2 regions of the Anoxybacillus sp. ST4 genome follow, and region 1 is predicted to be linked to the other one. Evidence: predicted binding sites of a transcription regulator. Region 1 holds the regulator's gene; the other holds the start of a gene.
The links. The regulator Rex, encoded in region 1, represses fermentation and respiration genes when NADH is low (regulators of the CRP and FNR family bind a similar motif). The targets are predictions, from matches to a motif close to TTGTGAAATATTTCACAA.

Region 1 (7,367 bases):
GTTCATACGTTGCAATTTGTTGCTCGAGTTGTTCCATTTCTATTTCTAGCTGCTCTATTTTTCGTTTTCGTTGTCTCTCTAATTTTTTTCGTTCTTTTTCTTCTTCATATGAGCGTTTTAGTGACGATGATTCGTCCGTTGTCGTCTCTTGAGCGATTTGTCCAAGTTCGAGTAGCTCTGCTTTTTTCGCCACGTAATAATCGTAGTCTCCTAAATATTCAACAAGACCATCTGTGGATAACTCGTATATTTTTGTTGCGATTTTGTTAATAAAATAACGGTCGTGAGAAACAAAGATAATTGTTCCTGGGTATTCAATAAGCGCTTGTTCTAGCACTTCTTTGCTGTCTAAATCTAAATGGTTTGTCGGTTCGTCTAACACTAATACGTTGGCTTTTTTCATCATTAGTTTGGCGAGAGCGAGCCGGGCTTTTTCACCGCCACTTAATGTTTGCACTGGCTTCAATACATCGTCACCAGAAAATAAAAAGTTTCCGAGAATCGTGCGAATTTCTTTTTCCGTCTTTAATCGATCTTCATCCCATAGTTCATCGATGACACGTTTGTTCGATGTTAATTGAGCTTGTTCTTGATCGTAATACCCAATTTGTACATTTGTTCCGTAGCGTAGTTCCCCATGTTTTACAGGGAGTTGCTTAATGATCGTTTTTAAAAGAGTCGATTTTCCAATTCCATTTGGCCCAATAAGTGCGATGCTATCACCGCGAGTGACACGAAATGAGAGGTTTGTTGCGATGATTTGATCATAACCAATGGCTAAATTGGTAGCTGTTAATACGTCATTTCCGCTTGGGCGTTCAATTTCGAAGCGAAACGATGCCGATTTTTCATCACCGAGCGGTTTTTCAATGATATTCATTTTTTCTAGTTGTTTTCTTCTGCTTTGAGCTCGCTTTGTTGTCGATGCACGGGCAATATTTCGTTGAATAAAATCTTTTAATTTTGAAATTTCTTCTTGTTGTTTTTCGTACAGTTTCAATTGTTGTTCAAATTGTTCCGCCCGTTGTTGTAAATAACTTGTATAGTTTCCAACGTATTTTTTTATTTTTGTGCGTGATAATTCATACACTTGTGTCACGATTTGGTCAAGAAAATAGCGATCGTGTGAGACGATAAGAATGGCCCCATCATAATTTTTTAAATATTGTTCAAGCCATTGCAATGTTTCCATATCTAAATGGTTTGTTGGTTCGTCTAAAATCAACAAATCTGGTTTAGCTAGAAGCAGTTTGCCGAGCGCTAGCCGCGTTCGCTGTCCACCGCTTAACGTGGATACTTTTGTTGTGTAGTCATACTGAGAAAAGCGGAGACCATGAAGCACAGAACGAATATCGGCTTCATATTGATAGCCACCTTTTTCTTTAAATTCCGTTTGTAAACGGTCGTAATGCTCAAGTAAGCGCTCATAGTCGGCACCGTGCAAGCTCATTTGTTGTTCTAGGTCACGTAATTGTTTTTCCATTTGTTGAAGGGGGGCAAACACATCAAGCATTTCTTCCCAAATAGAGCGATGGGCGTGCAAACCGGTATATTGGTCTAAGTAACCAATTGTTACGTGCTTCGGTTTTATCACTTCCCCCGTGTCATATGACAATTGGCCGGCAATGATTTTTAATAATGTTGATTTTCCTGCACCATTTCTTCCAACTAACGCAATACGGTCTTTTTCTTGTATTTCAAGCTTAATGTCTGATAAAACTTGTTCTGCCCCGTATGATTTGGATAGTTGATTTACTTGTAAAATGATCATCATTCTTCACCTCAATCTTCTTTTGATAGTGTAACGTACTTTCTTGATGTTCGGCAACACTAGTGTGCGAATAACAAATTTGACAAAAATAATAATAAAGGTTACAAAGGAAAGACAGAATGAAAAAAATAGTGTATAGTTTAAAAGTGGGGAGAACTTTTCAGACGTATAGGAGAGAAAAATGAAAGCGCTAACTATTTGTGAAAGGAAATGTGGGGGATTGACTCGTGAATAATGAACAACCAAAAATTCCGCAGGCGACCGCAAAGCGACTACCGTTGTATTATCGTTTTTTGAAAAACTTGCATGCATCAGGAAAGCAGCGTGTATCTTCAGCGGAGTTAAGTGAAGCCGTAAAAGTCGATTCAGCAACGATTCGCCGTGATTTTTCATACTTTGGTGCGCTTGGAAAAAAGGGATACGGTTATAATGTGAATTATTTACTGTCGTTTTTCAGAAAAACGTTGGATCAAGATGAAACGACAGAAGTAGCGTTATTTGGGGTTGGTAATTTAGGAACGGCATTTTTGAACTACAATTTTAGTAAAAATAATAATACGAAAATCGTGATGGCGTTTGATGTCGATCCAGATAAAGTCGGAACGGAAGTAGGGGGCGTTCCCGTTTATCATTTAGATGAATTGGAAGAAAAACTAGGTGGGATTACGGTAGCGATTTTAACCGTTCCAGCCCAAGTTGCCCAACCGATTACCGATCGACTTGTCCAAAAAGGCATTAAAGGAATTTTAAACTTTACGCCTGCTCGCCTGCATGTGCCTGAACACATTCGCGTTCATCATATTGATTTAGCGGTCGAATTGCAGTCACTTGTTTACTTTTTGAAACATTACGGAAATGAGTAAACCTCCCGTTCATGAGCGGGAGGTTTTTTTCAATAAAGAACGAATAGCTGTTCCAAAATCTAATGTAGCAATAAGGATAAATAACATCGTTGTGACGTCCCAAATGCCATCATCAGCGCTGTCGACAGCAAAATAAGTGAATAAAATGCCCATCAAAAAGTAAAATAACGGCTCAGACTTCATGAAAACAGCCCCCAAATCACGAATTGCATTTGTTCTGCTTCCTTCATTATTTTTTCAATTTCTTCAGCAAATAACGTTTGAATGGCAACGACAAATGTGTTCATCAGTACATGTGCTGCAATAGGTACGAGGATACGCTTTGTTTTGACATATAAGAAAGCAAATACGAATCCCATCGTTGCATAAAGAAGCAAATGTTCAAACTCTAAATGAACGACAGCAAATAAAAGGGAACTGACAGCCGCTGATAAGAAAAAGTTATATTTTTGATACAGCGTTCCAAAAATAATTTTTCGAAAAATGATTTCTTCTAAAATCGGTCCGACGATCGAAGTGACGAGCATAAGCGCTGGTGTTAGCTTTACCATTTCAACGATGCGCTTCGTATTTTCGGACCCCATCTCGACGCCAAATACGTGCATCTCAATATTTGCTGCGATGCCTTGAGCGAAAAGAGCAAGAAAAAATCCCCCAATTCCCCAAAAAATTGACGTTCCGATAGATGCTTGATGGCGATCATATGAGTATCTCATATCTTCTCTCATGAAATAAAGAACGAAAAGAAAAGCGATCGAGAAGCTAATGACAGCCCAATAACCCGAGGCAATGGATAGGGCGATTTCTTTATTTGATGTGTCAACAAACCCGCTATGTGCAAGCAAAGGAACGCCAATTAAACTAGATAACTGCATGGCGATGTATGTAATAATGACATACCAATATTGCTTTTTCACGTGTTCAACCCCTTTTGGCAAAATGAGTACTTTTTCATTTTACCATATTTTTTGTATGAAATTCGAAAGGAAAGGCATAATGAAAGAGGGAATTATTTAATGAAAAATTTTTAACTTCCTACTTGCAAAATTGAAAAAAGTTCATTAATATAATAAGTGTGTTAGCACTCAATGATGATGAGTGCTAATAACGGAACGAAAATCTAATTAAGGAGGTCGTTTGCCGTGTTGAAGCCACTAGGTGATCGTATTGCCATTGAATTAATTCAAACTGAAGAAAAAACAGCGAGCGGAATTGTCTTACCAGACACAGCGAAGGAAAAACCACAAGAAGGAAAAGTTGTGGCAGTTGGTTCAGGTCGCATTCTTGATAATGGTGAGCGCGTAGCTCCAGAAGTAAGCGTTGGTGACCGCATCATCTTCTCAAAATATGCGGGCACAGAAGTAAAATATGATGGAAAAGAGTACTTAATCTTGCGTGAAAGCGACATTTTAGCTGTGATTGGTTAATCGTTCGCCTGATAACATATAAAGCATACAAAAATACTTAACAAAAAATTATCATCAAGGGGGTAAGATGTATGGCAAAAGAAATTAAATTCAGCGAAGAAGCTCGTCGTGCGATGTTACGCGGTGTAGATAAATTAGCCGATGCAGTAAAAGTAACATTAGGTCCAAAAGGTCGTAACGTTGTATTAGAGAAAAAGTTCGGTTCTCCATTAATTACAAATGACGGTGTAACAATTGCAAAAGAAATCGAGTTAGAAGATCCGTTTGAAAATATGGGTGCAAAGCTTGTTGCGGAAGTAGCAAGCAAAACAAATGATGTTGCTGGTGACGGTACAACAACAGCGACTGTATTAGCGCAAGCGATGATTCGTGAAGGATTGAAAAACGTAACAGCTGGTGCGAACCCAATGGGTATTCGCAAAGGTATTGAAAAAGCTGTTGCGGTTGCGGTAGAAGAATTAAAAGCGATCTCTAAACCAATTGAAGGAAAAGACTCCATTGCTCAAGTTGCAGCAATTTCTGCGGCTGACGAAGAAGTTGGTCAATTAATCGCAGAAGCAATGGAACGCGTCGGTAAAGACGGTGTGATTACATTAGAAGAGTCTAAAGGCTTCACGACAGAATTAGATGTTGTGGAAGGTATGCAATTTGACCGTGGCTATGTATCTCCATACATGATTACAGACTCTGACAAAATGGAAGCTGTATTAGACAACCCATACATCTTAATTACAGATAAAAAAGTTTCAAGCATTCAAGAACTTCTTCCTGTATTAGAGCAAGTTGTTCAACAAGGCAAACCATTATTAATCATTGCTGAAGATGTAGAAGGCGAAGCGCTTGCGACATTAGTCGTAAACAAACTTCGTGGCACATTCACAGCTGTTGCAGTAAAAGCGCCTGGCTTCGGTGACCGTCGTAAAGCGATGCTTCAAGATATCGCGATTTTAACAGGCGGTGAAGTCATTACAGAAGAGTTAGGCCGTGAGTTAAAATCGACAACGATTGCTTCACTCGGTCGTGCAACGAAAGTCGTTGTGACAAAAGAACATACAACGATCGTTGGTGGCGCTGGCCGTGCGGAAGACATTCAAGCACGCATCAACCAAATCCGTGCTCAATTAGAGGAAACAACTTCTGAGTTTGACCGTGAAAAGTTACAAGAGCGCTTAGCGAAATTAGCTGGTGGCGTTGCGGTTATTAAAGTTGGTGCGGCAACTGAAACTGAACTAAAAGAGCGTAAATTACGTATCGAAGACGCATTGAACGCAACACGTGCGGCGGTAGAAGAAGGTATCGTTGCCGGCGGTGGTACAGCGTTAATGAACGTCTACAGCAAAGTTGCAGCGATCGAAGCAGAAGGTGACGAAGCAACTGGTGTGAAAATCGTCCTTCGTGCTATCGAAGAGCCTGTTCGCCAAATCGCTCAAAACGCTGGTTTAGAAGGCTCTGTTATCGTTGAACGTTTAAAAACAGAAAAAGCTGGTGTTGGTTTCAACGCAGCAACTGGCGAGTGGGTTGATATGATTGAAGCTGGTATCGTTGACCCAACAAAAGTAACTCGTTCTGCGCTTCAAAACGCAGCATCTGTTGCGGCTATGTTCTTAACAACAGAAGCGGTTGTTGCTGATAAACCAGAAGAAAACAAAAACACACCTGGCATGCCTGACATGGGCGGCATGATGTAATAAGACGACTACCCCACTTTCGATGGGGTAGTTTTTTCCTTTAATTCATTTAAAAAACAAAGAATAGAACCAACCGCTTGAATCCATGCGCCTGCGATGCTGATCGACTGCCCTTCTTCCTTATTTCCTCGCTCCTCATATATTCCGCCGATCGCTTGTAGGGCGTTGCCAATTGATTGAAGTACATTTCCAATGGGGCTTAATGGAGATGATTGTTCACTTCCCCAATCATCTGCGAATGAAAGGAGTCCGCCTAACGATTGTAACCAGTTTCCTGTAATCTCTAGACGCTTTCCTTCTTTGCTTAATAGGGCAGCGACAACTGTCACATTCCCAATGGATTGAATGCCATTTCCATATGTACCTAGTACATTGGATGTTTTATCGTCTGCTTCTAAGGCATTTCCGATGGCTTGCAGTACGTTTCCCCACAAATCAAGAGCGAACTGTTTTTTCTCACTTAAAGAAGGAATGCTTCCAACAGCTGATGTGACCGTGCCTAAAGCTTGGGTAAATGAACCAAACAGAGTTCTCATTTGAGGATCCATACTCATTCTCCTACGTTCATTTTGCTCGTATATCATATGCAAGTCATTTTGTTCGGTTAATTGTTAGAAAATTTAATAAAAAAGACGATATCTTGACCGATGAGGAACGAAGTTGGTAGAATGGACTAAAATTTAAGATGCGCACCTTCGTATATCCTCGATAATATGGTTCGAGAGTCTCTACCGGGACACCGTAAATGACCCGACTACGAAGGCAGTGTTCTATATTGCTAGAATTCTGCCTTCGTTTTTTTATGCGGGGTATGAATGCTAGCTTTTTTATTATATGTAGATGGGGTGATTTCGTTTGAGTCAGCAGGAAATGATCGTCGTTTTAGATTTCGGGAGTCAGTACAATCAGTTAATTACGCGCCGCATTCGTGAGTTTGGTGTGTACAGCGAGCTGCATCCACATACGATTACGGCCGAGCAAATTCAACAAATGAATGTAAAAGGAATTGTCTTTTCGGGTGGACCAAATAGCGTGTATGATGAACAATCGTTTACGTGCGATCCAGCGCTTTTTCAGTTAGGTATTCCGATTTTAGGTATTTGTTATGGTATGCAGCTGATGACACACCATTTAGGCGGAAAAGTAGAAAAAGCGACGCATCGAGAATACGGAAAGGCAACGATTACGGTGCAGCGTCCGTCGCAATTGTTTAGTGATTTACCGACGGAGCAAATTGTTTGGATGAGTCATGGAGATTTAGTGACGAAAACGCCGGAAGGGTTTACTGTTGATGCGACAAGCCCATCTTGCCCTATCGCTGCGATGAGCGATGAAACGAGAAAGTTTTATGCTGTTCAGTTTCATCCTGAAGTACGTCATTCCGTATATGGTAATGAGTTGTTGAAGCGATTCGTATTTGAAATTTGTGAATGCAAAGGCGACTGGACGATGGGAAGTTTTATTGATCACGAAGTTCGTAAAATTCGCGAACTCGTCGGCGATAAAAAAGTGCTTTGCGCCTTAAGTGGCGGTGTGGATTCATCGGTGGCGGCAGTTCTCGTCCATCGGGCAATCGGTGATCAGTTGACATGTATTTTTGTTGACCACGGTTTGCTTC
Region 2 (7,367 bases), on a different contig from region 1:
GTCGCACAATCATCTAGTTGTTTCCGCCATTGCCGATCTGGGTACGATAACAAATACGAAACGATTTCAAACACCGTTTGTACGTGAGCATAATCCATTTACATCCTCTCCCTTATGACGAAATCGTGCCACACGAACCTGGTCCGCCCATGAAAGATAATCCACATGTACCTTGCTCCGCATATAATTCAGCAACTTGTTCGCGATGCGATGCTGGAATAACAAAGCGGTCGTTGTATTTTGCAATCGCCAATAAACGATACATTTCTTCGATATCTTTCCCGGTTAGTCCTAACGATTGAACCATCTGTTCATTCGGTTGTTTATTCGTTTGAAGCGCACGCATGTATAAACGCATCGCAGCCATTTTTTTCAGCACTGTACGAATATGTGCTTGGTCGCCAGCTGTTAATAAGTTAGCTAAATATTCAATTGGAATGCGCATATCATCAATTGCTGGGAAAATGTCGTATTCACTTGCTCGACTTCCTTTTCCTTCAATCATATTTGTAATTGGACTTAATGGAGGAATGTACCATACCATCGGCAATGTTCGATATTCAGGATGTAGCGGTAAAGCAATTTTCCAATCCACGATCATTTTATAAATAGGTGATTGCTGCGCCGCTTCAATCCACGCTTGCGGAATGCCTTCTTCTTTTGCCTTTGCAATCACTTCTGGATCATGCGGATCTAAGAAAATCGATAACTGCGCCTCGTATAAGTCTTTTTCGTTCGTGACGCTTGCCGCTTCTTTTACCCGATCAGCATCATATAACATCACGCCGAGATAGCGTACGCGACCAACACACGTTTCTGAACAAATCGTTGGTAATCCCGCCTCCAAACGTGGAAAACATAGTGTACATTTCTCTGCTTTGCTTGTTTGCCAGTTAAAATACACTTTTTTGTACGGACAGCTCGATACACAATATCGCCAAGCACGACAAGCATTTTGGTCAACAAGGACAATACCGTCCTCCTCACGTTTATACATCGCGCCAGATGGACAACTAGATACGCATGGAGGATTTACGCAATGCTCACATAGGCGCGGCAAATACATCATAAATACTTGTTCAAACTCAGCTTGAATCGACTGTTCCATTTTCACTACGTTTGGATCTTCTAACGCTGTAGCGTGGGCACCAGCTAAATCGTCTTCCCAGTTTGGTCCCCATTTGAGCTCCATAAATTCACCAGTTAATGCTGATTTTGGCCGCGCAACTGGCTGATGTTTTTTTTCAGGGCTATTTGTTAGTGTCTCGTAATCGTAATTCCACGGCTCATAATAATCATCAATCGTCGGTAAGTTAGGGTTATAAAATAAGTTGAGTAACCGATTTACTTTCGAGCCAGATTTCAATTGTAGTTCACCGTTTTTTAGTTCCCAACCACCTTTATATTTTTCTTGATCTTCCCATTTCTTTGGATATCCGATGCCAGGTTTCGTTTCTACGTTGTTAAAATACATATATTCGGCACCTGGACGATTCGTCCAGGTGTTTTTGCATGTAACGCTGCACGTATGGCAGCCAATGCATTTATCTAAGTTCATGACCATACCAATTTGCGCTTTAATCTTCAAGCCAATCGACCTCCTTCAACTTGCGGATAATGACGTTCAAGTCGCGTTGGTTTCCTGTCGGTCCATAATAGTTGAATCCGTAACTTAATTGTGCATAGCCACCAATCATATGCGTCGGTTTGACATGAATACGCGTCGGGCTATTATGCGTACCGCCACGGTTGTTCGTTAACTTTGATCCTGGTACGTTAATGTGGCGATCTTGTGCGTGATGCATGAATGCAATTCCTCTAGGAAGACGGTGAGAAACGACCGCACGCGCAACAACAACACCGTTTCGGTTGAAACATTCAATCCAATCGTTATCTTGAATACCTGCTTCCTCGGCATCTTCTTTGCTTAACCAAATCGTTGGTCCACCACGGAACAACGTTAACATCGGTTGCGAATCAAAATACATGCTATGGACGGACCATTTATTATGCGGTGTTAAATAATTGAGCGTAATTTCTTTTCCCTCAACATCTGGGCGATTTTTTTGGAACGGTTTATGTTGCAAAATTGGTTTAAACGTTGCCATCGTTTCACCGAACTCTTGCATTAGTTCATGATCAACGTAAAAGGATTGACGCCCTGTTAATGTCCGCCAAGGAATGAGGCGCTCGACATTCGTTGTAAACGGTGAATAGCGACGTCCACCTTTTTCCGATCCGCTAAATGCTGGCGACGTAATAACTGTTTTTGGTTGTGCTGTAATTTGTTCAAATGTAAAACATTCTTCTTCCCGCTCTGCCGCTAAATCTTTTAGCTGTAAACTCGTTTTCTTTTCAAGGGATTCCCAAGCTTTCACCGCAACATGACCATTTGTTGTCGATGAAAGTGTTAAGATGGCTTCAGCTACTTTTTTTGCATCACTTATATCTGGACAACCTTTCGCGACCGAGGAATGTTGCACCGTTCCTAACACGCGTTTTAACTTTTCGTATTCTTCTTCTACTGACCATGTCATCCCTTTTACACCGAAAGGCGCTTTTACCACATTCGGACCGAGCGCTGTCATTTTTTCAAATATTTTTGTATAATCGCGCTCAACGACATGAATTTGTGGCATCGTTTTTCCTGGAATTGGTTCACATTCCCCTTTACTCCAGTCTTTAATTTTTCCGAACGGTTGTGCTAACTCTTGTGGCGTATCGTGAAGAATCGGCGTTGCCACAACCTCTTTTACCGGTGTCATCCCTATTTCTTCCGCTACTTGTGACACCGCCTTCGCAAGCGATTTGAAAATTTCCCAGTCTGAACGTGCTTCCCATGGTACAGCAATTGCTGGATTAAACGGATGTACAAATGGATGCATATCTGTACTGCTCAAATCATGTTTTTCGTACCATGTCGCAGCAGGTAACACAACGTCAGAATATAGGGCTGTACCAGCCATTCGAAAATCAAGGTTAATAAGCAAGTCTAACTTTCCTTCTGGCGCTTCTTCACGCCATTGAATTTCTTTAGGGCGAATACTATCTTTGTCATCATTCATTAATCCGTGCGATGTGCCAAGCAAATGTTTTAAAAAGTATTCGTGCCCTTTTCCGGAGCTTGAAATTAAGTTGGCACGCCAAACGATTAAGTTACGCGGGAAGTTTTTCTCGTTGTCCGGGTCTTCAATCGCAAAACGCAACTTCTTCTCTTTTAATTGGTTTGCTACGTATGTGCCAATGTCTTCAATTGTTTCCGCTCCTGATGCCAAAGCTTCGTTATACAAATCAATTCCGTTTCGCTCAAACGTTGGATATGAAGGGAGCCAACCTAAACGCGCCGCAAGGACGTTATAATCGGCATAATGTTGGTAACGCGCCTCTTTAACAAGCGGTGAGACGAGTTGCCCAACCGGCGTATCCTCATACCGCCATTGATCCGTTGCAAAATAATAAAATGATGTGCCGTTTTGCAGTTTTGGTGGAGCCTGCCAATCTCGTGCCATCGCAATCGTTTGCCAACCTTCTACCGGACGCAATTTTTCTTGACCAACATAATGCGCCCAACCACCCCCGTTTACTCCTTGTGCACCAACGAATAAAACGAGGTTTAAGACGGCACGATAAATCGTATCTGAGTTAAACCAATGGTTAATCCCTGCGCCAACGATAATCATTGAGCGACCTTTTGTATCGATTGCATTTTGAGCGAACTCGCGCGCAATTTGAATAACGAGATCGCGCTTCACACCTGTGATGTTTTCTTGCCATGCTGGCGTAAACGGAATAAGGTCATCGTATGTTTTCGCTACTTCACCACCGATCCCACGATCAACCCCATAGTTAGCAAGCACTAAATCATATACGGTCGTGACGTATAATTCTTCATGCTCCGTTTGTACGCGTTTTACAGGCACAGCACGTTTTAAAATTTTGTTTCCATCATGAGAAAAATACGGAATTTGTATAGTTACAACCTCGTCTTCTATGCCTAACATCGTCAGTCGCGGCTCGATCGCTTCCTCTGTTTCTTCGTCTACCATGTTTAAGTTCCATTTTCCTTTGTTTTCCCAGCGTGAACCAATTGTTCCATTCGGAATCGCAAAATCATTTGTTCGTTCATTCCAAAGCGCTGGTTTCCATTCCCCATTTGTCGTGTTCCGTCCAATATCAGACGCGTGTAGGAAACGATCAGCAACAAATTGCCCATCTTCTTTCTTTTTCAACGTAACTAAAAATGGAAAATCTGTGTATGTTTTTGCATAGTTTGTAAAGTATTGTACTTGTCTATCTACATAAAACTCTTTTAAAATAACATGCCCCATCGCCATCGCTAAAGCGCCGTCTGTCCCTTGTTTAACGCTCAACCATTCATCCGCTAGCTTCGTCGATTCAGCAAAGTCTGGACTAATCGAGACGACTTTTGTTCCTTTGTATCGAACCTCTGCTAAAAAGTGAGCGTCTGGAGTACGCGTCATTGGAACGTTTGATCCCCATGTCATAATGTAACCAGCGTTATACCAGTCGCTACTTTCTGGAACGTCTGTTTGATCTCCCCAAATTTGTGGTGAAGCTGGTGGCAAGTCAGCGTACCAATCATAAAAGCTTAAAATCGGTCCACCCATCAATGACATAAAGCGTGCACCTGCTGCATGGCTAACCATCGACATTGCGGGAATTGGAGAAAAACCAACGTTTCGATCTGGACCATATTTCATGACTGTATAAAGTAAAGAGGTGGCAACAAGTTTTAATACTTCATCCCACTCCGCACGAACAAATCCACCTTTTCCACGCGCCTGCTTATAACGCTTTGCTTTCTCCGGGTTTTCAACGATGCTTTTCCAAGCATCAATCGGATTTTTATGTTGCTGCAATGCTTCACGCCACATATTTAACAACACGCCACGAACGTACGGGTACTTCACGCGAAGCGGGCTATAAATATACCAAGAAAAACTTGCCCCACGCGGACAGCCCCGCGGTTCAAAATCGGGCATATCCGGTCCTGTTGTTGGATAGTCGAGTTTTTGACCTTCCCATGTGACGATACCGTCTTTCACATAAATATTCCAACTACATGAACCTGTACAGTTTACGCCATGTGTTGAGCGTACGACCTTGTCATGTTGCCATCTTCTACGATATATTTGCTCCCAATCGCGATCTTGATATGTGACTTCACTATGCGCATCTGCATGACGTTCAATCGGTTTCACGTAGTTCAATCGTTTGAACAACGGTGACTTCTTTTTCACATCGCTCACTCCTCTTCGTATGAAATCCTTCTATCTCCACTATAAACGGGAACATCACAAATAAATGTGAGGTACCTCACATGTTTTTTAATTGTCACAAATATGTCGAAATATTAGAAAAGCGCCCCCATCCCATTAAGTGAAGATGGGAAAAACTGAAAAAGACTAATCCGTCATGGATTAGCCTTCGATCTCATTTATTCTTTTTGCTAATTGTTCTTTTTCTTCGACTGATAATAACTTTTCAGCCATTGGAAAAAGCACTTGTTCTTCTTTCGTAAAGTGATCGGTTAAAATCATATAGGCGTTGATTACGTAAGAAGCTAGTTGCTTTGCTTCTTTTTCGCAAATCGTTTCAGTTTTTTGTAAAAATGTCGCAATATTTCTTTTCGCTTCTTGATGTTCGTACTCCATGACTGCAATCGGACCGAATTGTTTTCCAATGTAGCGTTCCATCATCGGAAATAATATATCTTCTTCCCGACGTGAATGCGGATCAAGTTGTTGTAAAAATTGCTGTACATGTTCGCGCAAACGAATAAGCGCTTGAACAACATCTTGTTCTTTACCATCGTAAATGCTTTTTGCTTCAACAAAAAGAGCATACTTTTGTTCGTTTAATGGGACGTGCTCTTCTTTTAATCGTTGCAATGGCGGACATAATGAAATCGGCTCACTTCCAATGAGACTGCAAGGTGAAAACTCCATCGTCATCCCTCTTTTCTTCGCATGCTTAATGGTTACACAATCATTGTATAAAAAAGATGTATGTTTTCGTGTGATGCACGTCACACGTATAATGAAAAAAATGAATGTTTATTGACTATTCAATGTTGCAATATGAAGCTGGACATCCTTCACAGTTAATCTGCTTTTTTAAATAGTCTAAGCTATGAATAATAATTTTTCTTCCTTTGAAGGAAATGATTCCTTTACTTTTTAACGTATTTAATTCCCGATTGACGCTCTCACGCGATGTCGAACTAAAATTCGCTAAATCTTGGTGTGTAACTGGAACGTCTAATAAAATGCCTTCTTTTGTCTGAATGCCGTAACTATTTGCCATACGGATGAGCGTCGAATATAATGCCCCTTTTTTTCCATATAAAACAAGATCACGGAATTTTGTATGTTGCTTACGAAAGTGATCGGTCATCATTTTCAAAAACTCGACAGCAAACTCTGGATTAGCGAGCAGTTCTTTTTCAATATCCTCATTTTTTATCGCTAGCACTTCACTATCTTCTAGCGCACGACCGTTAAATAAATATCTACCGTTGTCTGAAAAAATCATGAGTTCCCCGATCACCGCGTTTGGACCGCATAGCCGTAAACACAACTCTTTTCCATCCCCGGAAAATTTACTAATTTGAAATTTACCAGATAAGACGACGAAAAAGTTTTCACCTATTTGCCCCTCTTGAAACAAAAACATACCTTTTTTCACTTTGATCGTCTTATAAGCTAACGTTTTGAGTTGTTCAAAATTTTTCTTACTAATAAACTGAGACATACGTCTCCCTCCCTTTTAGGAGAAATATTTTTGATATAACGAACGGGCGAATGTCACATCTTTCGTTCCGTGTATAAGCATGCGACCATCAGCAAATAAAACAACACGATGTCCCTCTAATTGCGTTATCAACAAATATTCGTTTCCTTGTACGTGTTGACCGCTCGCTCTCATTTGCTCCATCATTTTAGTTATATGAAATGGGTGCACATGGCGAATCTGTACTGTATCTCGTCCACATAAGACGGACATTTTCGCCTTTTCGCTTTGCAAAGCTGGATATGTGCGATTGCTCCCACAAGACGGACAATGTTCGGTTTTTAATTGATCCACTCGTAAAAATCGATGTTCGTTTCGCCAAACGTCAAACATAACGAGCGAACGTCGGACCGCTGCAACATCCCCAACTAATATTTTTAACGCTTCCGCTGTTTGATAAGAGGCGACCATTTGTACAGCAGGAGAGACAATACCAATATTATCACAAGTGAAGTGATAAGAAGGCAAATGATTGATGAAACAACGAAAACACGCCGTTTGCTCTGGTATGATTGTAAACGAAAGGCCGTAGCTCCCGACACAAGCACCGTATA

Region 2: the regulator Rex is predicted to act here: its motif matches at 6,038-6,055, upstream of K1I44_RS00820 (hemerythrin domain-containing protein).

The regions. Positions count from the first base shown of each region.
Region 1 is NZ_JAHZOE010000039.1:3,847-11,213, forward strand. It holds gene K1I44_RS14060 (ABC-F family ATP-binding cassette domain-containing protein) at 1-1,771, opposite strand, end outside; gene K1I44_RS14065 (redox-sensing transcriptional repressor Rex) at 1,999-2,634, shown strand; gene K1I44_RS14070 (YdiK family protein) at 2,644-2,817, opposite strand; gene K1I44_RS14075 (CPBP family intramembrane glutamic endopeptidase) at 2,814-3,551, opposite strand; gene groES (co-chaperone GroES) at 3,777-4,061, shown strand; gene groL (chaperonin GroEL) at 4,133-5,749, shown strand; gene K1I44_RS14090 (DUF6944 family repetitive protein) at 5,758-6,297, opposite strand; purine riboswitch at 6,425-6,526, shown strand; gene guaA (glutamine-hydrolyzing GMP synthase) at 6,620-7,367, shown strand, end outside.
Region 2 is NZ_JAHZOE010000001.1:134,761-142,127, forward strand. It holds gene narJ (nitrate reductase molybdenum cofactor assembly chaperone) at 1-98, opposite strand, end outside; gene narH (nitrate reductase subunit beta) at 113-1,588, opposite strand; gene K1I44_RS00815 (nitrate reductase subunit alpha) at 1,578-5,261, opposite strand; gene K1I44_RS00820 (hemerythrin domain-containing protein) at 5,442-5,969, opposite strand; gene K1I44_RS00825 (Crp/Fnr family transcriptional regulator) at 6,085-6,774, opposite strand; gene K1I44_RS00830 (ThiF family adenylyltransferase) at 6,790-7,367, opposite strand, start outside.